DNA from 3 places in the Micromonospora sp. NPDC005553 genome. Region 1 is predicted to be linked to each of the others. Evidence: riboswitches for the same ligand, from Rfam matches in the RefSeq annotation. Region 1 holds a riboswitch; each other region holds the start of a gene.

The links. A riboswitch is a leader RNA that binds a small molecule or an ion and turns the genes downstream of it on or off. The one in region 1 is predicted to bind cobalamin.
Region 2: linked by a shared signal. The riboswitch ahead of cobN (cobaltochelatase subunit CobN) and the one ahead of ACFYPG_RS03905 (acyl-CoA thioesterase) in region 1 are both predicted to bind cobalamin.
Region 3: linked by a shared signal. The riboswitch ahead of ACFYPG_RS22680 (CbtB-domain containing protein) and the one ahead of ACFYPG_RS03905 (acyl-CoA thioesterase) in region 1 are both predicted to bind cobalamin.

The regions. Positions count from the first base shown of each region.
Region 1 is NZ_JBIAJD010000001.1:841,182-848,762, forward strand. It holds gene ACFYPG_RS03870 (ABC transporter substrate-binding protein) at 1-355, opposite strand, end outside; gene ACFYPG_RS03875 (GNAT family N-acetyltransferase) at 523-1,074, shown strand; gene ACFYPG_RS03880 (DNA cytosine methyltransferase) at 1,023-1,271, opposite strand; gene ACFYPG_RS03885 (cellulose binding domain-containing protein) at 1,286-2,362, opposite strand; partial or broken gene ACFYPG_RS03890 (IS5/IS1182 family transposase) at 3,362-3,460, shown strand; gene ACFYPG_RS03895 (DUF6355 family natural product biosynthesis protein) at 3,465-3,791, opposite strand; gene ACFYPG_RS03900 (helix-turn-helix domain-containing protein) at 4,062-5,042, opposite strand; gene ACFYPG_RS03905 (acyl-CoA thioesterase) at 5,496-5,942, opposite strand; cobalamin riboswitch at 6,137-6,353, opposite strand; gene ACFYPG_RS03910 (copper resistance protein CopC) at 6,475-7,581, shown strand, end outside.
Region 2 is NZ_JBIAJD010000001.1:197,581-205,161, reverse strand. It holds gene ACFYPG_RS01065 (maleylpyruvate isomerase family mycothiol-dependent enzyme) at 1-748, shown strand, start outside; gene ACFYPG_RS01060 (hypothetical protein) at 745-1,464, opposite strand; gene ACFYPG_RS01055 (RNA polymerase sigma factor) at 1,457-2,038, opposite strand; gene ACFYPG_RS01050 (hypothetical protein) at 2,158-2,493, shown strand; gene ACFYPG_RS01045 (MBL fold metallo-hydrolase) at 2,599-3,315, opposite strand; cobalamin riboswitch at 3,657-3,786, shown strand; gene cobN (cobaltochelatase subunit CobN) at 4,074-7,581, shown strand, end outside.
Region 3 is NZ_JBIAJD010000005.1:387,657-395,237, reverse strand. It holds gene ACFYPG_RS22710 (GH92 family glycosyl hydrolase) at 1-804, shown strand, start outside; gene ACFYPG_RS22705 (phosphotransferase) at 897-1,556, shown strand; gene ACFYPG_RS22700 (TetR family transcriptional regulator) at 1,634-2,266, opposite strand; gene ACFYPG_RS22695 (MFS transporter) at 2,480-3,982, shown strand; gene ACFYPG_RS22690 (histidine phosphatase family protein) at 4,063-4,647, opposite strand; gene ACFYPG_RS22685 (CbtA family protein) at 4,644-5,414, opposite strand; gene ACFYPG_RS22680 (CbtB-domain containing protein) at 5,405-5,608, opposite strand; cobalamin riboswitch at 5,643-5,798, opposite strand; gene ACFYPG_RS22675 (amidohydrolase family protein) at 6,064-6,942, shown strand; gene ACFYPG_RS22670 (ABC transporter permease) at 7,263-7,581, shown strand, end outside.

The DNA of each region.
Region 1 (7,581 bases):
GGGACATCACAGTGGTGTCGAGATCGATCAGACCAACCGCGTCGTTGACCCGCTGGTAGGAGACCGCACACACGTCGCACAGATCCTGGGTCAGGATCAGATCCGGCTTCAACCCCTCCAGCATGGCGACGTCGAGCTGGTACAACGACGAGCCTCGGTGCGCGTCACCGGCGATCGCCGCCGAGATCTCCCGGCTGGTCAAGGTCTCCGGGAGGGACGTCGCGGTCACCGCCGGGACGTCGGCCAGGGCCCCCGGCGGCCAGTCACACTCGTGGGTACGGCCGACCAGGTGCCCGGTCAGGCCGAGCATGGCCACGATGTCCGTAGCCGCCGGCAGCAGGGAAACGATGCGCACAACCGCCTGCCTACCAGGCGCGACCGAGCCACGTCCACTTCCGTACGGCGAGACCACGGCGGCCATCAGCATGGTCAACGACCGCCTCGGCTCAGCACGCCTCGACTGGTTTCATGCGATCCGCCCCGCAGCGGTCGGCGATAGTGCGGATCATGAAAGATAGGACGATGGCGAGACTCGAAACTCCACGACTCGTGCTGCGCCGTTGGCGCGATGACGACATCATGCCCATGACGGCGATCAACGCGGATCCGGACGTCATGCGCTGGATCGGCAACGGGACGCCTGCCGATCCAGAACGCACAGCGGCGGGAATCACCGGCTGCGAACGCGCCTGGGACGAACACGGGTTCGGGCTGTTCGCGGTCGAGGTCCGCCAGACCAGCGAACTGGCGGGTTTTGCCGGCTTGGCGATCCCCACCTTCCTGCCCGAGGTTATGCCCGCGGTCGAGATCGGTTGGCGGCTGGGTAGACCGTACTGGGGCCAAGGCTTCGCCACCGAGGCCGCCCACGCAGCGCTGCACTTCGCGTTCGTCGATCGAGAACTCGATCGGATCCTCAGCATCCACCAGATCGGCAACGACGCATCTGAACGTGTCATGCGGAAAATCGGAATGCGGCTGGACCGCGAAACGATCGACCCCTCCTGCAACCGCCCGACCCGCGTTTATGCGATCACCCGCGATGAGTACAACCGCACTCTCGCCATAACGGCCTGACAGGGCACTCGACAGTTGTGAGGTGCCCCCAGGGTGCTCCAAGTGTCCAGATAAAGCAGGAACAGCCGGTCGCGGCGGTGGGCGGCGCCCATGTCGGGCGCGCGTAGGCATAGCCAGCGCGTGTTGTACCCGATCGTGGCCATGTTGGCTTCGACGACGTCGAATCCTCGCCGCAAGAGGGCGGCGACGTTCTCCACGGAGGGCCGAGGCGCTAACGGATGGTGAAGGTCAGCGGGTTCGAGATGCCGATGCCACCGTGGGAATCATGGACCCGCACGGTGAAGGTGGACGACGTGCCGGCCGACAGGGCCGTCTGGAACTGGTAGCGCTGTCCGCTGTTGGTCGGCGTCACGGCCAGCCGGGTTGCGCCGAGGTACAACTCCACCCGGCTGACGAGGTCCCCGGGATCAGTGTCGGCGACGTCGGCGACCAACGTGACGGTCGTCGGCTCGAGGAAGTAGGTCTGCCCGCCGGGGGTGCTCAACGCCACCGCCGGCGGATGGTTGGTGCCGGTGGACGCCGGCGTCACCACCGTGACCAGCAACGGCGGCGCAGCGCCAGACAGCGACTGGTCGGTGCCGGCCGAGACGTACAGCACGAAGGTGGTGCTGGTGCCGGGCTCCCCGATCGGTGGTGTCCACAGCGCCTCGAACCGGTCACCGGTCGTCCTCACCCCCCGGGCCGCCGTGACGCCGTCCACCCGGAACGACACCGAGGTGATGCTGTGTCCGCCTCCCACGGTCGCGTTCGCCACCAGCGGGACGGTTCCCGGCGTGGTGTACACCGCGCCGGCGGTCGGGCTGAGCCAGGTAACGATCGCCGGCCAGTCAGCGACCGGCGGTGTGGTCGTCCGGGTCGGCGTCACGCTGGGCAGGACGCCGCCGGTGCACGTGACACCGTTGAGCGTGAACGACGCCGGTATGGGGTTGCTGCCCGACCAGGCGCCAACGAAACCGATGTTCGCGGAGCCATTGGTGCCCAGGGTCGCGTTCCAGCCCAGATTGGTCGCGCTGACCTGCTGGCCCGCCTGGGCCCAGGTGGCGCTCCAGGTTTGCGTGAGCCGCTGGTCAACTGCGGGGAACGCGAACCGCAGCGTCCACCCGTTGACTAGGTCACCCAAGTTGGTGACCGCGATGTCGGCGTGGAAGCCACCGGTCCACTGGCTGGTGACGACGTAGTTCACCCGACACCCGGCCGCCGCGTTCGCCGCACTGGCGTGTGAGATCGCGGCCATCATCGCGACCATGGCAACAGCGATGGCGGCCACAGCAGTCAGCGACTTCCGCATGGCACACCTCGCCGTAGATAGTTGAACGTCTATGAATATGTCGACTGTCCTGCTGCTCCGCCTTCCTGTCAAGGCACGAACGGCAGTCCTGCCGCCGGCAGGACAACGGACAGCCCGCCCATGGCTGATCGTCCCGGCAGAAACCCGAGCGCCGGGTACGCGACCCCACAATGTGGACCCGGCGAGTGGGCAGATCACCAGACCGACGGCCATCAGTCAGCCTGCGAGACACAGCGCGGGGGCGCCCTCTCGCAGCCAGGCGGGTCCATGCCGGTCCGAACCCAGAGCCAGCCACGCTGCTCCCAGCCTGCTCCCCACGTAAGCCGCACATACGGCGAAGCCCGTTACCGGCTACTCCGGCAAGGGGCTACTGACCTGCACGAACTGAGAGTGGGCGATGCTGGTGTCGAACCAGCGGCCTCTTCGGGGTGAAACAGGACGCCACACCCTCTTTGACCTGCGCAAACGTGGAGCCACAGAAAAGGGTGGGCACAGTTGAGTGACCTTCGATGCCGTTGGACGCAGTTCAAGACCGTTCAGAGCACCCTGTTGCTCCCAACCTGCTCCCCCGGACCGGGCTCGCGGTAGCCAGTGGCGTAGGCGACCACGATCGCGGGCACTGATCCGTTGACTTTCTGTCACTTCGGGTGGTGCTCATCGGCCCGGCGGTCATTGCAAATTCATGCTGTTTCTGTGCTTCGCTCAGTTGCTGCAGCTTCCGAAGCACCCCTCCCAGTTCATCGAACGAGGAGGCTGTCCCGAATCTCATGCCCAGCCGGCCCATGAGTCCCAGTGAGACTCTCAGGTAGCGCGCCGCGATGCTGTGTGGGCCGAGGCGCGACCTGACAGCGCCGATGTTGCTGAGGGCGAGCGCGATGTCGAATAAGCCTATTTCATCGTGACGGGGCTGGTCACGGCGGCGGGGTGGGGGCAGGGATCGACGTAGGGCGAGGCTCCCGGCAAGACACCCAGGATCCGATGCTCCAACCGGAAGCCTCGCTGTTGTCCTACCCTGCCGCGATTCCCCTGTCCGACCGCGCCCTCAATTGCCTCGCTGGCCTGATCCGCGACCACCGAACGCAGGTAGCGCCTGGCCGGCCGTTCAACAAGTTTGACCCGAGTACCACGCGTTGGATACGGCGTTGGCGCCGCCGATGTCCCACGTTCCCGGACCGATGCACCATGTCCAGTCGTCGCGGGGCCACGTCGCGTCGACGTAGATGAGCACATGGGTGTTCCCGCAGTGGTTGTACCAGGCCGTCACCGCGTCTTCGTAGTAGCCGCAGACCTGCGTGGCGAAGTCCTCGCTGCCGGGCTTGGCCTGCTCCGAAACCGCGGTGGTTTCGGGTTGGGACAGGCGGGAGCTGGCGCCCGGACTTGCCTGTGCCACGGTCCCGGACAGGGTGAGTGCGCCGAGGATCGCGGTCACTGCCGAGATCCGAAACGCCGTTCTGCACCACATTTTCACAATGGTCTCCTGTCAGCCGCCGCTGCGGCCTAGATGATGCTGCTGACTGCATGAAGTGATCGATGTACTTCCTCGCGCTCCTTCCATCGCGAAAACACGGATCGATGTAACACGCTCAAGTGAATCTTCTTCCGTAAGCCGGAATCAGATTCAATCCTGACTGAGCGGACTTCCTCAGATAAGAGTGCAGGCCACAGTCGGGTCTGTCGTTACTGGTAAGCGCACAAGTCTTTAGTCTGCGCGTACTCTCGCGCACTGCTCGCGGAACTGGCGTGGCGAAAGACCGTAGGCGCTGCGGAACGCCTGGCTGAAGTGCGCCGGGCTGGTGAACCCCCACTGGGCGGCGATCGCGTGGATCGGGCGCGCGCCTAGTTGGGGGTTGGCGAGGTCGCGTCGGCACTGCTCCAGGCGACGCTCTCGGACCCAGCCGGCAACCGTGCGCCCTTCCTCGTGGAACAGCTTGTGCAGGTATCGCAACGAGATGTGATGCACTGCGGCAATCGCGTCCGGTGTCAGGCGCGGATCGCCGAGATTCTCTCGGACGAAGGCGTGGATCTGAGCCATCAACGCTCGACGTCGGGTGTGGGAGGGCACCGCACTTTGGACGTCCAGCGCGTTGGCCAGTGCCGCTGTCAACACGTCAATGGTGAGGGTGGACAGCTGGGCGGCGTCCAACGGACTGAGTTCGTCCATGTGCCGGGCAAGGTGCAGCAGGAATTGTGAAGATAACGCGCCGATACCTTGGGCGCCAGGGATGCGAACTGCGCTCAGGCGCCGCAACTCCCAAGGGGGCAACGGCAGTAACAAGCGCGGGAAGCGCAGAAGCAGCAGCTGACTAACTGGCACATCCGGGCTGAATTCGGCCAGGTAGGGCCGGGAGGTGTCATACAGAATCAGATCCCCCACGCCGAAATCTGTGCGCTGGCCGTCTTGCGTGATCATGCCGCCACCGCGCACAAGGCAGCCCAGCTTGAACACCTCGGGATCGGCCTGCCGAATGAGCTTGGGAGTGCGGTGGACCGAGTGCGGCATCGTGGTCATTAATGTCGCCTGCACGGGACCGAACTCGCTGATTCCGACCTGAGCTCGAAATCCGGGCTCCCACTGCGATTCACAGCGTAAATCGTAGGGCACCCAGAGCTTCGAGTTCACCTCGCGCCAGAAGGCGAACCCGTCTTCAACCGGGACCTCGGTGGTGCTGACTACGTCCATGACTCACCTTCGCACTGTCGCTGCAGGGGTCAGATCACGATAGCCTGGCGTCGATATACCGGCGTTGCGAGTTAGGGCGCGGGTCAGGCATTGAGGGCTTTTCATCGTGATGGGCCTGGTCGCGATGGGTGGCGGGCAGCGTGTGTCGAGATAGGACGCGGCTCCCGGTAAGACAGCAGGCGACCAAGATCCGATGCCCCAACCGGGAGCCTCACTGTGCTGTCTCACCCGTCTACGGTCGCGCTGTCCGGCCGCACTCTGAACCACCTGGCCGACCTCATCCGCGCCGAACGCACCCGCCGCCGCGGCATCGAGCTCCCGCAACAACGCGGCGCACATAAGCATCCACACTCTGCGTGATCGAGACTTGACGTGGACGCCATCCGACCAGATCGACGGCGGGGCGGGTTCCTCAGACCGCGCCGGCGCCGCGACGGGCGCACCGCGCACGGGTCAGTCGTCTTCGGCACCGTCGAGCAGCGCGCGCCGCAGCGCCAGCCGGTGCTTGCGGCGGATCTCCGCCTCGCGGTACCGCCGCCGGTCACCGTCGGTCTCCGGTAGCAGCGGCGGCACCGTACGAGGCTGGCCGTCGTCGTCGATCGCGACCATGACCAGGTGAGCGGTGGCCACGTCGGTGGGCGGCACCGCCCGGTCCCACCGGTCGGCGGTCACCTTGACCGCCACCTCCATCGAGCTGCGACCGGCCCAGGTGATCCGGGCGTCGACGTGCACGACGTCGCCGACCCGCACCGCGCGCAGGAACGCGGTCTCGTCGATCGCGGCGGTGACCGCCGGCCCGTCGGAGTGGCGGGCGGCGACCACCCCGGCCACCGAGTCGATGAGGTTGAGGATCCGGCCGCCGTGGACCGTACCCATCAGGTTGGTGTGATGCTGGTCCATGATCTGCGACAGGGTCAGGTGCGACGCCGACGGCGCTCGGCCGGCGATCGTGGTGGTGTCGTGCACAGCGGTAGTCCGTCCCTCGGGAAACCACACCGCCGGAACACGGGCACACGCTGACGAGGACACACCGGCGCACACCGCCCGGCACGTCACCCGCTCAGCCCACCCGCGAGGCCGACGGCAGCGCACACGGTTGTGTACGCGGCGCGGGCAGGTCTTCGGACTCGCGGGCCTGACCGGCTCCACGCCGGTCCCCTACTGGCCGTCGCTTCCCAGGCCACTGGCCCAGTGCTGATGACGGCGGTCGTTCCCACTCACCGCTGCGGGGCAGCCCCGGATTCCCACCGGGTTCCCTCTTACGACGCCCAGCCGGTCACGACGGGGCGAACCAGCGCCACCGGGAGCATAGCTGGCCAGGGGCGACGGCCCCTCAGCCCGGCCGACCACCCGGGAGGTGTTCGGCTTTAGCCATGTGAGGAAAAAGTTCGTCACCTCTTGTAAAAAGTCTCAGCCCAGTGAGGATATTCAGATGCGTCGTCACCCTCAGAATCCTGGGCGGGTGGTCTCGGGCCTCCTCGCGCTCCTCCTCGCCTCGGCGGTCGCTCTCCTCGTGTCCGCCCAGCCCGCCGCAGCTCACGGGACCCTCGCCATGTCCACACCGGCGAGCGGCGCAACCGTGCGCGAGCCGTTGACGTCGGTGCAGCTGTTCTTCACCGAGAAGGCCGCTGCCAACGCGTTCTTCACGATCACCGCGCCGGGTGGCATCCGGGTCGACAATGGCTGGTCGTACGGGGAGCCGAAGCCGCTGGACAAGCCGGTGCGCGAGTACTTCCTGGTCAACGGCCAGTTCGAGCCACGCGAGTACACGACCGGGTTCCCCGCGACGGTGGCGGTCGCGCACCTGCCAGCCAAGGGCCAGTACTCGGTGAGCTACCTGTCGGTCGCCTCGGACGGGGACCCCGTACGCGGCACCTTGACCTTCCGCTACGACGGGCCGGTGACGGCGGCGCCCAAGGGGTGGAGCCCGCCGTCGACCCAGCCAGATCCGGCGCTGTTGGCCACCGCCGAGCAACACGGGTCGTCCGGGCAGGCGTCGGCGGTGCCGACAGTCGCGGCCGAGACGGCGGTTCCGCCGTCCGCGGCAGCGGCTGCGCCGACCGGATCGACTGACGAAAGCGGCCCCGGAGCGGTCGCGTGGGTCGGCCTGGCGGTGGTCGCGGTGGCGGCGGCGGCGGCCGGATTCGTCGTCTGGCGTCGGCGGACGACCCCCACCGGCAGACCCGCCGGCCGGGGCCGTACCGCGTCGGCGACATCCGCTCGACGCGGCGCCGGCACCCGTCCCGGGACCAGGACCGCCGGGACCAGGACCGCCGGCACCAGGATCGCCAGCGCCAAGGCCACCGGCGCCAAGGGCGCCGGTAGCAAGCCCGCCGCTGCCAGAACCGGCGGCGGCAGAGCGGTCGGTGGCAGGACCGACGCAGACAGGAGCCTCGCGGCGACCGGCAGCGGTACGCAGACCTCGGACGGTAAGCGGCGACCCAGCGCCGTGCCGGCCGCGCGTAAGGACACCGCCGTCGTCGTGGCTCGGACCGGCGTCGCTGTCGATCCAACTCCGACCGCTGAGGACGCGAAAGCC
Region 2 (7,581 bases), 640 kb from region 1:
CCTGCGGCTGATCGAAGGCCGCTCGGCGGCGTTCCGCGCCGCGATCGCGTCCGCCCCCGACCTTGACGTCCAGGTCCCGACCTGCCCCGACTGGACGCTGCGCGAACTGGCGCAGCACCTCGGCGACGGCCGCCGTCGCCAGGCCGTCATCGTCGCGGCGGGCCCGGGCGCCGAGCCCCCGACGAGGACGGACCCGAAGGGCGCCCCGACCGCGCCCCGCAACCGCGAGGCCCTCGACGCCTGGCTCGCCGAATCGACCGAGCTGATGCTCGACGCGATGCGCGAGGCCGGCCCGGACCGCGGCTGCTGGACCTGGTGGGGCCGCTCGCAGGCCCCGGAGACCAGCGGAGCCGTGGCCCGGCACCAGGTCCAGGAACTGGCCGTCCACACCTACGACGTGCAGCTCACCCAGGGGGCGGCGCAGCCGCTGCCGACGGACGTCGCGGTCGAGGGCGTCGATGAGTTCCTGACGACCGTCGCGGCGACGACCGTCCCCTGGCCGTTCGAGCCGGCGACCATCGACCTGCACACGACCGAGGGCCGCTCCTGGCGCCTGACCCTCGACGCCGACGGCGTCCGCTGCGACGACCTCGCCGCCGACGCCGAGCCGGGCGACATGGCGATGCGAGGCGCAGCGAGCAACATGGTCCTCTACTTCTACGATCGCGTCCCGCTCGACGGCCTGGAAGCCACCGGCGACACCAAGCCGATGGAGCAGCTAGCGGACTGGGACCCGAACGCGCACTAGCCCACAGAGCGCGCGACCTCGATCGCCTCGGCCTTGGTGAGGGCCCCCTCAAGCCGGTAGCTCACGTCGTTGTCCTGCCAGATCAGCGTCGAGGCGGCAAGTCGGGCGGTCTCTCTGCGGATCCCACCCGCCCGGTCCACGTAGGACACCGCGTGTGGGCCGTCGACCCAGACGGCGAAGTCGCCGTTCACCTGGACCCAGTTCGCGCCCGGCGGGGTGATCTCCTTGTGGAAGGCCAGGTCGAGGTGACCGTCGAACGCGTCGACGCGCAGCGCGCCTCCGTCGTAGAGCAGCGTCGCCACCCGGTACCGGCCAGTGGCGTCGGGGTCGGCGACCAGTACCTGTTCGGGCGGGCCCAGCTTCGCCGGCAGGCGGATCGGAAACCGCACCGCCCGCTGGGCCTCGGCCAGGGCGACGGTCCGCTGCCCGGGCAACGGCGACGCGGTGCCGCCGGGCAGCACCGGGGCGGGTGAGGTGGCGATGCTGACCCCGGCGAAGCGCAGCAGCCCCGTGACGGCGTCGGCGATCGCGGCACGCGTCGGCGGCAACAGCGCCACCAGCAGGGCGACGAACGCCACCGCGGCGAGCGACCGCCACCGCCGCCGCCGGGGCGCGGGTGTGCCCAGTCGTACGCGGACACGGGCGGTCACGTCGGGCGGATCAGGGGTGTCCAGCCAGGCGGACAGGTCGCGCAGTTCCCGTTCGAGGTCACCCATGCCGGACCTCCGCACTGTCGAGCAGGCCGCGCAGCTTCGCCAGCGCCCGGGACGTACGCGACTTCACTGTGCCCCGGGGCCAGCCCAGAGCCGACACCGTCTCCTCCTCGGTGAGGTCGAGGAAGAACCGGCAGACGATGACCTCGCGGTCCCGTGTTGGCAGTTGCCGCAGCGCCTGCACCAGCGACCTCCGGCGCTCCCCGGCGAGGACCGCGGCGACCGCGTCGTCCTCGGCGATCTCAGACCTCGGGTCCGCTGCCGCCGCCCGCAGGACGAGCCCGTCGCGCCGGCCACGGGAGCGGTGCAGGTTGCGGGTCTCGTTCGCGACGATCGCGAGCAGCCACGACCGGAAGGACGCGTCACCCCGGTAACGGGACAGCTTCCGGTGCGCCTTCACAAACGCCTCCTGGATGACGTCCTCGGAGTCCGAGCCCGCGCCGAGCAGCACCGCGGTCCGGTACGCGGACGCGGTGTGCCGGGTGACCAGGAGGTCGTACGCCTCCAGGTCACCTGCCCGAGCGCGGGTGACGAGCGTCTCGTCGTCCAGGGGAGCCTCCGTTCGGATCACACTCATGACACCGCCCACCCGCTGCGGGTTCCACCCGGCGTGGGTCAGGTTGCTCCCATCCGCCGTGCAGCGTATTGCCAGGAATCGGTGCTCCACTGGAGGGACGTCGAGGAGAGGGGCTGGTCATGAGCTGGTTCAGTCGCCGGTCACGGGGTGCCGAGGCGACCCCGACGAAGCTGGACCGGGAGGCGACCCGCGACGACCTCGCGGCGCTGGAGGCGTTCGTGGCCACCCGGCACGGGGTGGAGTTCTACCTGGAGCCGGAGACCACGGCGACGGACACCACGGTGGTGGCGATCGCCCACGACGGCGAGTGGATCCGCCGCCGTACCGGAACGCCCCGTGCGGCCGGGGCCATCGCCCGCAAGCACGCGGTGCCGCTGTACGAGGCGGCGCGCACCGGCTACCCGGAACGGATGCGGACCTGGAGCCGGGCCCACCCGGAACGGCACGCCCGCTGAGGCGCAGCCCGGACGCTCGTGGCCGGGGCTTCATCGTTCTGAAGATGAACGGTGTGCCGGCCTGAGGCGCCCGCACTCGGTGCTGGAAGGGCGTTGCCGGCTGGATCAGGCGCCTTCGACGGCTGAGCGGGCCTGCTCGAACGTCATCGGGTCGGCGTGGCTGGAGACGTACCAGTGGTAGGTGCTGTCGAGCAGTCGTCGGACCAGGTCGACGTCGAGGCCGTCCTCCGGTCGGCGCAGGTGCGCCGGCGGCGGGTAGAAGCAGTCGCCCAGCAGCATCACCCCCGAGTCGGGCACCAGCACCACTGCCGAATCCGGTGCGTGCCCGCCCCCGACGTGGCGTAGCCGAACCCCGACCGGCAGCTCGTCCACGTCGGCGAAGGTCCGGGTCGGCGGCAGGATGGCGAAGTCTTCCCAGGACGGCATCGCGCGTGCGCGGGCCTGGAAGCTCGGGCGCAGGCGGGGATCGGCGAGTACCTGCTCTTGCAGGTAGCGGTGGCTCCACGGTCGGGCGGCCTCGGCGCGCAGCAGCGACACGGCCGTCTCGTGCCCGACGATTTCCACGCCGGGCCAGGCGCAGGCGCCCCACACGTGGTCCCAGTGATGGTGGGTGTAGACCAGCCAACGCGGCTCCGGGAGCCCGGCGGCGGCCAGCGCGCCCTGGATCTCGCGGGCGTGCGCGGGGCTCTGCCCGGCGTCGATCATCACACTGCCGCGTTCGTCGGCGACGACGGCGACGCCGGCCTGGACCGCCTCCGGGTCGGGATCGCCCGGACAGAGCCAGACCCGGCCCGCCAGGTGGTGGAACTGCGGGGCGACCATGGTGATCGACCTCCGAGATTGATCGCGGACACTGGTGTGGCGTTCGCCGATCCTAGGTGAGGGTTTCGGCCGGCACCGCCCTGCCGGATGATCGGCGCAGGTGAGAGCTGGTTCGGCCATCCTTTGCTCTGCTTACCTATAGACGCCGGTCACCCTCCGTGCCCGGTGCGTATAGGTAAGCAGAGCAAAGGATGTCGCACATTGATCTGGGGCATTACGCCGCGCGGAGTCGCGCCTGCACCAATCGCTGAAGCTCGATGAATGCCGTCGGCCTGGCGGGGCCGGGCCGGCGTTGACCGGCGGCGCGGCGGTGTGGCAGCATTCGCGGCCTGACGGCAGTGAAGGAAGTCGGTGCGAATCCGACGCGGTCCCGCCACTGTCACCGGGGAGCGATCCCCCCTCGTGAGTCACGGCCGTGTGTCTGCGGTTGGAAGGCCGGGGGAGAGCGTCGATCCGGAAGCCAGGATACTTCGGCCGTCGGGACGTACCCCAGGGCGTGGACACCCGAGGAGGACCCGATGACGCACGGCGTCTCATTCATCGACGACTATCGTCGTCTCGCACTGCAGGCAGTGCATTGCAAGGACACCGGACACCGGCCACCGGCACCGCTGAGCTGATCGCCCGGCGCTGACCGGCCCCGACCCATGCGTCGGTGCGCCGTTCGCCCGGGCCGTCGTACCGGCTGACGCCGTACCCACCCGCTTCGTCCAGGTCGCCCTCGTGAGGGCCCAGGGCGTCACTCTCCGGAGCCTGCCGTGCGCATCCTGCTGCTGTCCACCGCCGACACCGACCTGCTTGCCGCCCGCGCCAGCGGCGCCGACTACCGGTTGGCCAACCCGGCCCGAGTCGCCGCCGAGGAGGTGCCCGCCCTGCTCGACGGGGTCGCCCTCGTCGTCGTACGCCTGCTCGGCGGGCGGCAGGCGTGGCCGGACGGCCTCGCCGCGGTGCTCGCCACCGGCGTGCCGACTGTCGTGCTCGGCGGTGAGGCGCTGCCCGACGCGGAGCTGATGGCCATCTCCACAGTGCCGTCCGGGGTCGTCACCCAGTCGCTGGCGTACCTCGTGGAGGGCGGCCCGGACAACCTCGGACAGTTGGCCCGGTTCCTCTCCGACACGGTGCTGCTCACCGGCCAGGGGTTCGCCGCACCCGCGCCCACCCCGGCGTACGGCGTGCACGGCGACCACGCCGCCGACCCGGATCGGCCCACAGTGGGAATCGTCTTCTACCGGGCGCACGCCCTCGCCGGCAACACCGGATTCGTCGACGTGCTCGCTGACGCGGTCCGCCAGGCCGGCGGCAACCCCCTGCCGATCTTCTGCGGCTCGCTGCGCGGGTTGACAGCGGGCGCCGGACCACTCGGGCTCTTCGCCCGCTGTGACGCTCTGCTGGTCACGGTGCTCGCGGCCGGCGGCGCGGTCGCCGCCGACGCCTCCGGTGGCGGCGACGAGGACGCCTGGGACGTCGGCGCCCTGGCGGCCCTGGACGTGCCGGTCATCCAGGCGCTCTGCCTCACCAGCACCCGCGCGCAGTGGGCCGACAGCGACGCCGGCCTGTCCCCGTTGGACGCCGCCATGCAGGTGGCCATCCCCGAGTTCGACGGCCGGATCGTCACAGTGCCGTTCTCGTTCAAGCAGATCGACGCCGACGGGCTCTCGGTCTACACCGCCGATCCCGAGCGGGCCGCGAGGGTCGCCGGGATCGCGGTACGCCACGCCCGGCTGCGGTACGTGCCGCACGCCGACAAGCGCATCGCCGTGGTGCTCAGCTCGTACCCCACCAAGCACTCCCGGGTCGGCAACGCCGTCGGGTTGGACACCCCGGCGTCGGCGGTCCGGCTGTTCGCCGCGTTGGCCGAGGCCGGCTACGACCTGGGTGACGCGCCGCCGCCCGACGACGGTGACGCGCTGATCCACGCGCTGATCGCCGCCGGTGGTCACGACGTGGAGTGGCTCACCCCGGAGCAGTTGGCCGCGGCCGAGGCCCGGATACCGGGGCCGACGTACCAGCGGTGGTTCGACCAGGTGCCGGCCGAGCTGCGCGAGCGGATGCGGGAGCACTGGGGTGAGCCGCCGGGCGAGCTGTACACCGAGGGCGGGGACATCGTGCTCGCCGGGCTGCGCTTCGGCAACGTGGTGCTGCTGATCCAGCCGCCCCGGGGCTTCGGGGAGAACCCGATCGCCATCTACCACGACCCGGACCTGCCGCCGAGTCACCACTACCTGGCCGCGTACCGCTGGCTGACCGCGCCGGTCGCGGACGGCGGCTTCGGCGCGGACGCCGTGGTGCACCTGGGCAAGCACGGCACCCTGGAGTGGCTGCCCGGCAAAGGCCTCGGCCTGGCCGCCGACTGTGCGCCCGACGCGGTCCTCGGCGACCTGCCGCTGGTGTACCCGTTCATCGTCAACGACCCCGGCGAGGGCACCCAGGCCAAGCGGCGGGCGCACGCAGTGGTCGTCGACCACCTGGTCCCGCCGATGGCCCGCGCCGAGACCTACGGCGACCTGGCCAAACTGGAACAACTGCTCGACGAGTACGTGACGGTGCAGGCCCTCGACCCGGCCAAGGTGCCCACCGTACGGGCGCAGATCTGGGACCTGGTGCGCGCCGCCGAGCTGCACCACGACCTGCACGCCGAGGCGATGCCCGACGCGGACGACTTCGACGACTTCGTGCTGCACCTCGACGGGTACCTGTGCGAGATCAAGGACGTGCAGATCCGCGACGGGCTGCACATCCTCGCTGACGCGCCCACCGGCGAGCCCCGGGTCAACCTGGTCCTCGCGGTGCTGCGCGCCCCGCAGATCTGGGGCGGCGCCCGCGCCCTGCCCGGCCTGCGACAGGCCCTCGCCGTCGCGTACTCCCTCGACGAGCAGGAACTGCTCGCGTCGCCGGGACAGCGACTGGCACTGCCCGCGGCGCTGACCGACGTGGTGGACGGGCCGGCCGTCACCGCCGCCGACGCGATCGACCTGATCGAGGCCCTCGCCCGGCGGCTGGTCGTCGGCATGGAGACCCTGGACTGGGCGGTTGACACCATCGACGCCGTGGTGACGGAGGTGACCGGTCGGCCGATCCCGGAGGTCGCCGCAGTGCTGCACTTCGCCGCCACCGAGCTGGTGCCCCGACTGGACGGGACCACCGACGAGCTGACCAACACCCTCGGGGCGCTGGACGGCAGGTTCGTGCCGCCCGGCCCGTCCGGCTCACCCACCCGGGGCCTGGTCAACGTGCTGCCCACCGGCCGCAACTTCTACTCTGTCGACCCGAAGGCCATCCCCAGCCGCAACGCCTGGGACGTCGGGGTGGCCCTCGCCGACTCACTGCTGGCCCGGCACCTCGCCGACACCGGCGCGTACCCCCGCTCGGTGGGGTTGACCGTCTGGGGCACCAGCGCGATGCGGACCCAGGGCGACGACATCGCCGAGGTGCTCGCGCTGCTGGGCTGCCGGCCGGTCTGGGACGACAGGTCCCGGCGGGTGACCGGCATCGAGGTGGTGCCGACCGCCGAGCTGGGCCGCCCGCGCGTCGACGTCACAGTGCGCATCTCCGGTTTCTTCCGCGACGCGTTTCCGCACGTGGTGGCGCTGCTCGACGACGCCGTCCGGCGGGTCGCCGCCCTGGACGAGCCGGACGAGGAGAACTACCTGCGGGCGCACGTCGCCGCCGACCTCGCCGAGCACGGCGACGAGCGGCGGGCCACCGCCCGGATCTTCGGTTCCAAGCCCGGCGCGTACGGCGCTGGGCTGCTGCCCCTGATCGACGCCCGGACCTGGCGCAGCGACGCCGACCTGGCCGAGGTGTACGCGGTGTGGGGCGGCTACGCGTACGGCCGGGGCCTGGACGGGCGGGAGGCGCGCGCCGACATGGAGCGCTCGTTCGCCCGGATCGCGGTGGCGGTGAAGAACCAGGACACCCGTGAGCACGACATCGTCGACTCCGACGACTACTTCCAGTACCACGGCGGGATGGTGGCGATGGTCCGCCACCTCACCGGAACGTCACCACAGGCGTACGTGGGTGACTCGGCGATGCCGCACGACGTGCGCACCCGCACGCTGGGTGAGGAGACCCGGCGGGTGTTCCGGGCCCGGGTGGTCAACCCGAAGTGGATCGCCGCGATGCGCCGGCACGGCTACAAGGGCGCGTTCGAGCTGGCGGCCACAGTGGACTACCTGTTCGGTTACGACGCCACCGCCGGTGTGGTCGACGACTGGATGTACGAGCACCTGGCCGCCGCGTACCTCTTCGACGAGACCACCCGGG
Region 3 (7,581 bases), on a different contig from region 1:
GCCGGCCAGGCCCTCGCGGCGAACCTCGGTGCGGTGACCGGCGGCGTTCCCGGTACGACGGGATACCGCGCCCGCGTCCAGTGGGGTGACGGCACGGTTCCGGACGATGTGACGATCGGCGCGTCGGGTGCGATGAGCGGCCAGCACACCTACGCACGGGAGGGCACCTACACGGTGCGCGTCACCGCGTGGGACACGCTGTCGAGCAGCACCGGATCCTTCACCGTGACCGTGGCTCGGGGCGGATCGCAGCCGGCGATCACGCTGTCCGCGTCCGGCGCCGTCACCACCGGCGGCGCGATCACCGTCACCGGCAGCGGTTTCGCCGCCGGTGAGCAGGTGACCGTCAACGTCGGCACCGACCCGGGCCGGACGTTGAAGGTCGCGGCCTCCGCGACGGGAACGGTCCGCGCCTCGGTGCCGACCTCCGGTGACGCGCAACCCGGCCGGTACGCCGTCACCGCGACGGGCGCGTCCTCGCGTACGCCGGCCACGGCCACCGTCCAGGTGACCGGGGAGCCGCAGGCGCGGACCTACCAGCCGCGGGTTTCGCTGTTGACCACTTCGGGCCCGCGCGGCACGTCGATCATGGTCGACGGTTCCGGGTACGCGCCGAACGAGGTGGTCACGATCGCCTTCGGGACCGGACTGGCGGTCAGCACAGTGCGCGCGAACGGTGACGGCGTCATCTCCGGCGCGACGGTCAGCGTTCCTGGCGCGGCGAAGGCGGGCGCGACCAGCGTCACGCTGAACGGCGCCACGTCGGCCACCACGGTGTCCCGACCGTTCACCGTCACCGGCTAGCACCGAGCCGGGGACAACGCAGCGTGGGGCGGGCCGTGATCACGGCCCGCCCCACGCGCCTGTCGCGCAACACACTGTTAGCGTCGTCTGCCATGGACGATCACGCGCTGCTCGCCTCGGGCCGCGACGCCGACGTCTACGTGCTCGACGAGTCGCGGGTGCTGCGCCGCTACCGCCAGGGCGGGGACAGCGAGCCTGAGGCGGCGTTGATGGCGTACGTCGCTGCCGCCGGCTACCCGGTGCCCGTGGTGTACGACGCCCAGGGGCCCGACCTGGTGCTCGAACGACTCGACGGCGAGACTCTCCTGGCGTCGATGCTCGCCGGGCGCACCGGCATCGGCGCGGCCGCCGACCTACTGGTGGGCCTGCATGACCGCCTCCACAGCCTGCCGGCCCGCTTCAGTGCCGATCCGGCGGACCGCGTCCTGCACCTCGACCTGCATCCACAGAACGTCATGGTGACCTCGCGCGGGCCGGTGCTCATCGATTGGCGTAACGCGACCGAGGGCCCAGCCGACCTGGACGTGGCCATGACCGCTCTCATTCTCGCCGAGGTGGCGGTCAGCCCGGACCCGCAGCTCGCCGATCTTGCCCGGGACGGCCTCGACGCCTTTCAGCAACGCGCCGAAGCACCCCGGGTCAGCCAACTACGACATGCCGTGGGTCTGCGCCGGGTCGACCCCGCGCTCTCCGCGGTCGAGAAGTCCGCCCTGGGCCGCGCCGCCGCCCTGGTCCATACCCGCGTCGGCTGATCGTCCGTGCGCTGGCAGGTGCGCTGGCAGCCCGAACGGCGCGCGCCGGGTCCCGTGATCGGCCTCTCGGCCAGCGCTCAGTGCGGTGGCAGCAGCGCGTCGACCAGGTCGCGCAGCGGCCCGACCAGGTCATGCTCGGTGGCTGAACTCAGCGGTTCCAGCCGGATCGACGACCGCAGCACCGCGACTCCGATGCCGGCGGCGAGGGCCATCTGGGCGTGGAGCAGGAGCTGTTGGCTGTCCGGATCGCCGGGACGCCACCCGCGAGCCGCTGCCAGTTGTTCGCTGGAACGGACCAGCACGCCACGCCGGATCTCGTCGGCCTCCGCGTCCCCGGACGACCGCAACAGCAGTGCGAGCTGGCTCGACAGGCCCGCCGCGCCGAGGCCAGCGATGTGCCGGGCGATGGCTTCGGGCACCCGGTCGGCGGGCGTCTGACCGTAGGTTCGGCCCAGTTCGTCGCCAGCGGCACGCAGGCACGCCTCGAACAGGCCTCCTTTGGAAGTGAAGTAGCGGCTGATGAGCGCTACGTTGACGCCCGCGTCGTCGGCGATGTCCCGGACGGTGGTGGCCGCGTAGCCGTCCCGGGCGAAGCGTTGGCGGGCGGCGTCGAGCAGCAACTGCCGGGTCTCGGCCGCGTCCCGACGGCGACGCTGGGCCGGTTCGCCGGCGGTGTTGCTGGTCGCGGGGACAGGCGGTTCTGCTGTCACGACGCGTCCTTCCTGTCGCTCTGGCGCGGAGTCGGTGTGTTGCCGTCCGCCAATCCGCTGCTCGATTCGGGCCGGTAAGTAAACATATGTTGACTTTCTGTCGACTGCAAGGTCCGGTACGACCCGAAGGTGACGTAAACGACTGTTGACATGAGTCCCGGGCTGCGGATACTGGCTAAGTCAGCAAACGTTTACATCTAGTTCGGGGATCTCATGACCCACACCATCGAGGAGTCGACGAACCTCGACTCCGCGTCCGGCGCCGCCCCGCGCGCCAACAGCAGCCTCCTGGTGCTGTACCTGTCGCTGGGCGGCCTGGCGTTCGCGGTGCTCCAGTCGCTGGTCGCGCCCGCGCTGTCGACCATCGGAAGGGACCTGGGCGTCTCGACCGGAGACATCAGCTGGGTGCTCACTGCGTACCTGTTGGCCGCCTCGGTGTTGACGCCCATCCTCGGACGTCTCGGTGACATGGTCGGCAAGCGCCGGGTCCTCATCGGCGTCCTCGCGGCCCTCGCCGCGGGCACACTGCTCGCCGCTCTGGCCCCCAACCTGACCGTGCTGATCGTCGCGCGGGCGCTACAGGGAGCCGCCGGAGCGATCCTGCCGCTCTCGATCGGCATCGTCCGCGACCAACTGCCCCGGGAGAAGGTCGGCGTCACCGTCGGCCTGCTGTCGGCGATCTTCGGGGTCGGCGCCGGTGTCGGCATCGTGGCCGCGGGCCCGATCGTGGAGCACCTGTCGTGGCACTGGCTGTTCTGGCTGCCACTGGTCCTCGTCGTCGTCGCGCTGCTCGGAACCATCTTCGGGATGCCCGAGTCGCGGGTCCGCACGCCCGGACGGCTCGACATGCTCGGCGCGGCCATCCTCTCGGTGTCGCTGGTCTCGTTGCTGCTGGCCGTGAGCAAGGGGCAGGGCTGGGGCTGGACCGAGTCGAAGACCATCGGCCTGTTCCTGCTCGGCGTGGTCGCGATGGTGGTGTTCGTCCGGGTCGAGCTGCGGGTACGCGAGCCCCTCATCGACATGCGCCTGATGCGCATCCGCGGTGTCTGGGCCACCGACCTCGTCGCCCTGATCCTCGGTTTCGCGATGTTCGGGACGTTCGTGCTGGTACCGACCCTGCTGCAACTCCCCGCGGCCACCGGGTACGGGTTCGGCAAGACGGTGTCCCAGGCGGGCCTCTTCCTGCTGCCCACCGTCCTGATGATGGTGGTCTTCGGCCCCCTCGCGGGTCTGCTGGACCGTCGCTTCGGCCCCAAGGTGCCGATGTTCCTCGGCACGGTCGCGGTCGTCGTCGCGTTCGCGCTGCCGGCGCTCGGGCACGGCGCGACCTGGCAGGTGCTGCTCTCCGGGGTGCTCACCGGCGCCGGCATCGGCCTGGCGTTCGCGGCGATGTCCAACGCCATCATCGAGAGCGTCCCGGCCGGGCAGACCGGCGAGGCGAGCGGCGTCAACACCATCGCCCGCACCATCGGCAGCAGCATCGGCGCGGCGGTCGTGGCGGCCGTCATCACCTCGAACAGCACTCCACAGGGGCTGCCCACCGACACGGCGTTCACCGCCGGCTTCTGGGTGTGCGCGGGCGTCGCGGTCCTGGCCGTCTTCGCGGCACTCGCCCTGCCCTCAGCGCGCCGCCGCCACGAGCAGGCCGTCGCCGCCGGTGTCGACGACCTCCCGCCCGAGCCGGTCGAGCTGCACCTGCCCATTCGGCAGCACTGAGCAAGCGGCGCACAGGCGCAGGCCGTGCCCACCAGGAGTGGGCACGGCCTACGCCGTTCGGTGTGACCTCGACCTGCTCGCTATCCGCCCAGTCGAAGGTGCCAGCGCGCACCCTGGCTGGTGAGCCGGACGACAGCCAACGGCTCGACGTCCACCTGCCGGTACGTCGCCATCGGAAGGCCGAGGGCGTGCACCACCGCGACCCGGATCACCAGTGGGTGGGTGACCGCGATGACTCGTCCACCGGCCCGGTGCTGCGCGTCCAGCCAGCTGCCGACCCGATCCCGCACCGCCGTGACGGACTCACCGCCGTGCGGCGCGCAGTCCGGGGCGGACAACCAGTCGTGCAGTGCCTGCGGCTGCGATTCAGCGACCTCCTCAAGCGACCGCCCGGACCAGTCCCCGTAGTCACAGTCGGCCAACGCGGTCTCGACCGTCGGCAGCAGGCCGAAGGCGTTGGCGGTCTGTCGGGCGGCCACCGCGGGGCTGGACAGGCAGGTGGCGTTCTCCCCGAGGGGCCAACGCCGGTCCGCACCCGCGTGGGCCTGGGCGAGCGCGGCACGCAGGCCACCCTCGTCCAGGCCGTCGCCGGCACCGCCGAAGCGGGCCCGGCGCAGCGCGGCGGTGTGAGCGTGGGCGACCAGCCGAAGGCTGGTGCCGGTCACGTGCTCGGCAGCGCGGTGCCGGCCCGGCGACGCCGCTCGTGGTGCATCAGGGCCGCGAACAGCAGGCCGATGCCGGTCCAGAGCACGACCTGGGTGCCGAGCGAGGCCAACCGGAAACTCCACAACAGGGTCGCCGGGAAGTCCGCCGGAACCTCCTGGAAGGACGGCATCACCACGTACGACACTGCCGTGACCAGGAGAAAGCCGCCCACGGCCGCGGCGGCGCGAAGCCACGTCGGCGCGTGGGCACCGACCGACCGGTAGCCCAGCGAGCCGGCCCACACGGCCACCAGCCCGAGCACCACCATCAACAGGTAGGTGACGGTCCGTTGGTTGATGGTGGCCGGGTCGCCGACCGCCGGTGGGTTCGCCGGGTACTTGAGGAACGGCACGATCACCGCACCGACCAGCGCCGCGCCGGCCAGCAGCAGACCCCACCGCCCGTCGTCGTCGCCGCGCCGCCGCCGGGCCAGCAGGACGTACGCCGTGGCCAGCAGGCCACCCATCGCGGCCCCGAACAGGGCGGTGGCCAGGAAGAGGCCGCCCCGCTGACCCGTCCGGCTGACCAGGGCGTCCTCGTGATCGTGCGCACCAACGGCAGGCTCGGCGTGCGTCGCCGCCTCCTCGATGGCGATGGCCGCCTCGACGTGCGGTTCGCCGGCGACGTACGCGAACGCCCCGGCGAGCAGGCCGGCGAGCAGGCCGGCCAGCAGCCCGCGGACGAGGACGGCGAGGAACGGGGGAGTGCTGGTGGTGGTCAGTGGCACGGGACGCCCAGCAGGTGCCGGCCGTCGTGCATCAGCTCGTGCAGGTACATCCCACTGCGCGACACCGCCCCCTGGTCGAAGGCGACGAGATACGTCAGCAGGGCGAGCGCGGCAACGGTCGCCAGAGCAGTCCACAAGAGACGGGCACTGCCAGCGGGGTGCACCACCGGCTGGCTGGTAGCGGAGCTAGACATGAATACACGAACCTCCCCAGGGATGACGCGTCCCCATCGCAAGGCTGCGGACGACCGAGCGTCCTGGCTCGCGGACCCCGATGGTGATTGGGGAACCGCTCACAGTGGCGCGACCGCGCCGGATTCACACCGGCTTCCCTCGCGTCGCCGCAGATAGTGCGTCGACGGTATCGGTGCCGCCTCAGGCGGTCAACCCGGACCCGTGCCCCGGACGCGTCAGTGCACCGGCGCGTCGACGAGGCGGACCAGCCGCAGGTGCCGGGTGGATTCGTCAGACCAAAAGGCGACACTGCCGGAGGCCGGTCGTGGTGCGCGTTCGGGACTCGACAACAGGCTGTTACCGCTAACATGGTCAATCTGCCAGATCGGCTCCGTGGCTCCGGGTTGACCCGGAGGGTTCGATCAGCGGCGGGGCGGGGTGTGCTGTGGACGAGAACGCGCCAGGGACGGGTCCGGTGACGACCGGCGAGGTCGCGCGACGAGCGGGCATCGTCGACGCGCACCATCACCTCTGGGTCCGGGCGCGGCACCCACAGCCCTGGATCGATCCGCACACCATGGCCGCGATCGACGACGACTTCACACCGGTCGAGCTCGCCCCGGCGACCCGGGCCGCCGGGGTCACCCAGACCGTGGTCGTCCAGTCCGTCGCCGTTCGGTCGGAGACGCCCGAGTTGCTCGGCATCGCGGCCGACGACCCGCTCGTCGCCGGGGTCGTCGGCTGGGTCGACCTCACCGCGGCCGATGTCGACCGTCGCCTCGCCCGACTACGCGGGGCGCGCGGCGGCGAACGGCTGGTCGGGATCCGGCACCTGGTCCAGTCCGAACCCGACCCGACCTATCTCGATCGCCCCGAGGTGCGGCGCGGCATCGCCGCGGTCGGTGCCGCGGGTCTCGCCTTCGACCTCCTGGTGCGCCACCGTCAGCTGCCGGCGGCCGTCCGGCTCGTCCGCGACCTGCCCCAGGTGCGGTTCGTCCTGGACCACCTCGGCAAGCCCCCGCTCGGACGCGCCGATCTCGGCGACTGGCAGCGCGACCTGCGGGCGCTCGCGGCCGAGTCCAACACCACGGCGAAGCTCTCCGGCCTGGTGACCGAAGTGGACGGTGGGTCCTGGACCGCGGCCGACCTGCGGCCCGCGGTCGAGCACGCCCTCGACGTGTTCGGGCCGGATCGGCTGATGTTCGGCTCGGACTGGCCGGTGTGCCTGCTCGCCACTTCGTACACCCGCTGGGTCGCCGTCCTCGGTGACCTGCTGGACCCGCTGTCCGACGACGAGCGGGCCGCGATCTGGCGCCGGACCGCCGGCCGTGTCTACCAGTTGGCCCCGTCCTGAGACTGCAGCGCCTTTCGGCCTGGGGACATAGCATGTTATCGATAACATGCTGGCGGTGGCAGTCGGTGTCGATTTGGTCGGACGTATGGCTTCGATGGCACAGGTAACGATGGCAAAACATGCCCGCAAGACCTTGGCAACATACGTGAATGCGTGGCAAGGTAACGCCTGATCGCGGGAAACATCCGACCTATCTCCAAGGTTGTGCGGGCACCTCGCCGCACCGCCGGCCGAGCGGGGTCGGTCGCTCACAGACGTTCGGCTCGTCGGCGGGTCCCCGTCGGACGCCGGCGCCACGCTTGAGGAGGTCAGGTCCGACGATGAGTAGCGCCGAGGCAACCGCCGGCACACAGCGCGGCGAACTCAGCGACTGGTTCCGGGAACGGATCTCCCACGCCGTCTCCGAGTTCACCGCCGCGACCGCGTTGGTCGTCCTGTTCATCGCCTTGACCTTCGCGAGTCCCTACTTCCTGACTGCGGACAACCTCTTCAACATCGGGGCCCAGACGGCGGTGATCGCCATCATCGCCACCGCCCAGACGATGGTCATCATCACGAAGGGCATCGACCTGTCCGTGGGGTCGGTCGCCGCGCTCGCCGGCGTGTTGGGCGCGATGGTCGTGCGCGACCTCGGCTTCT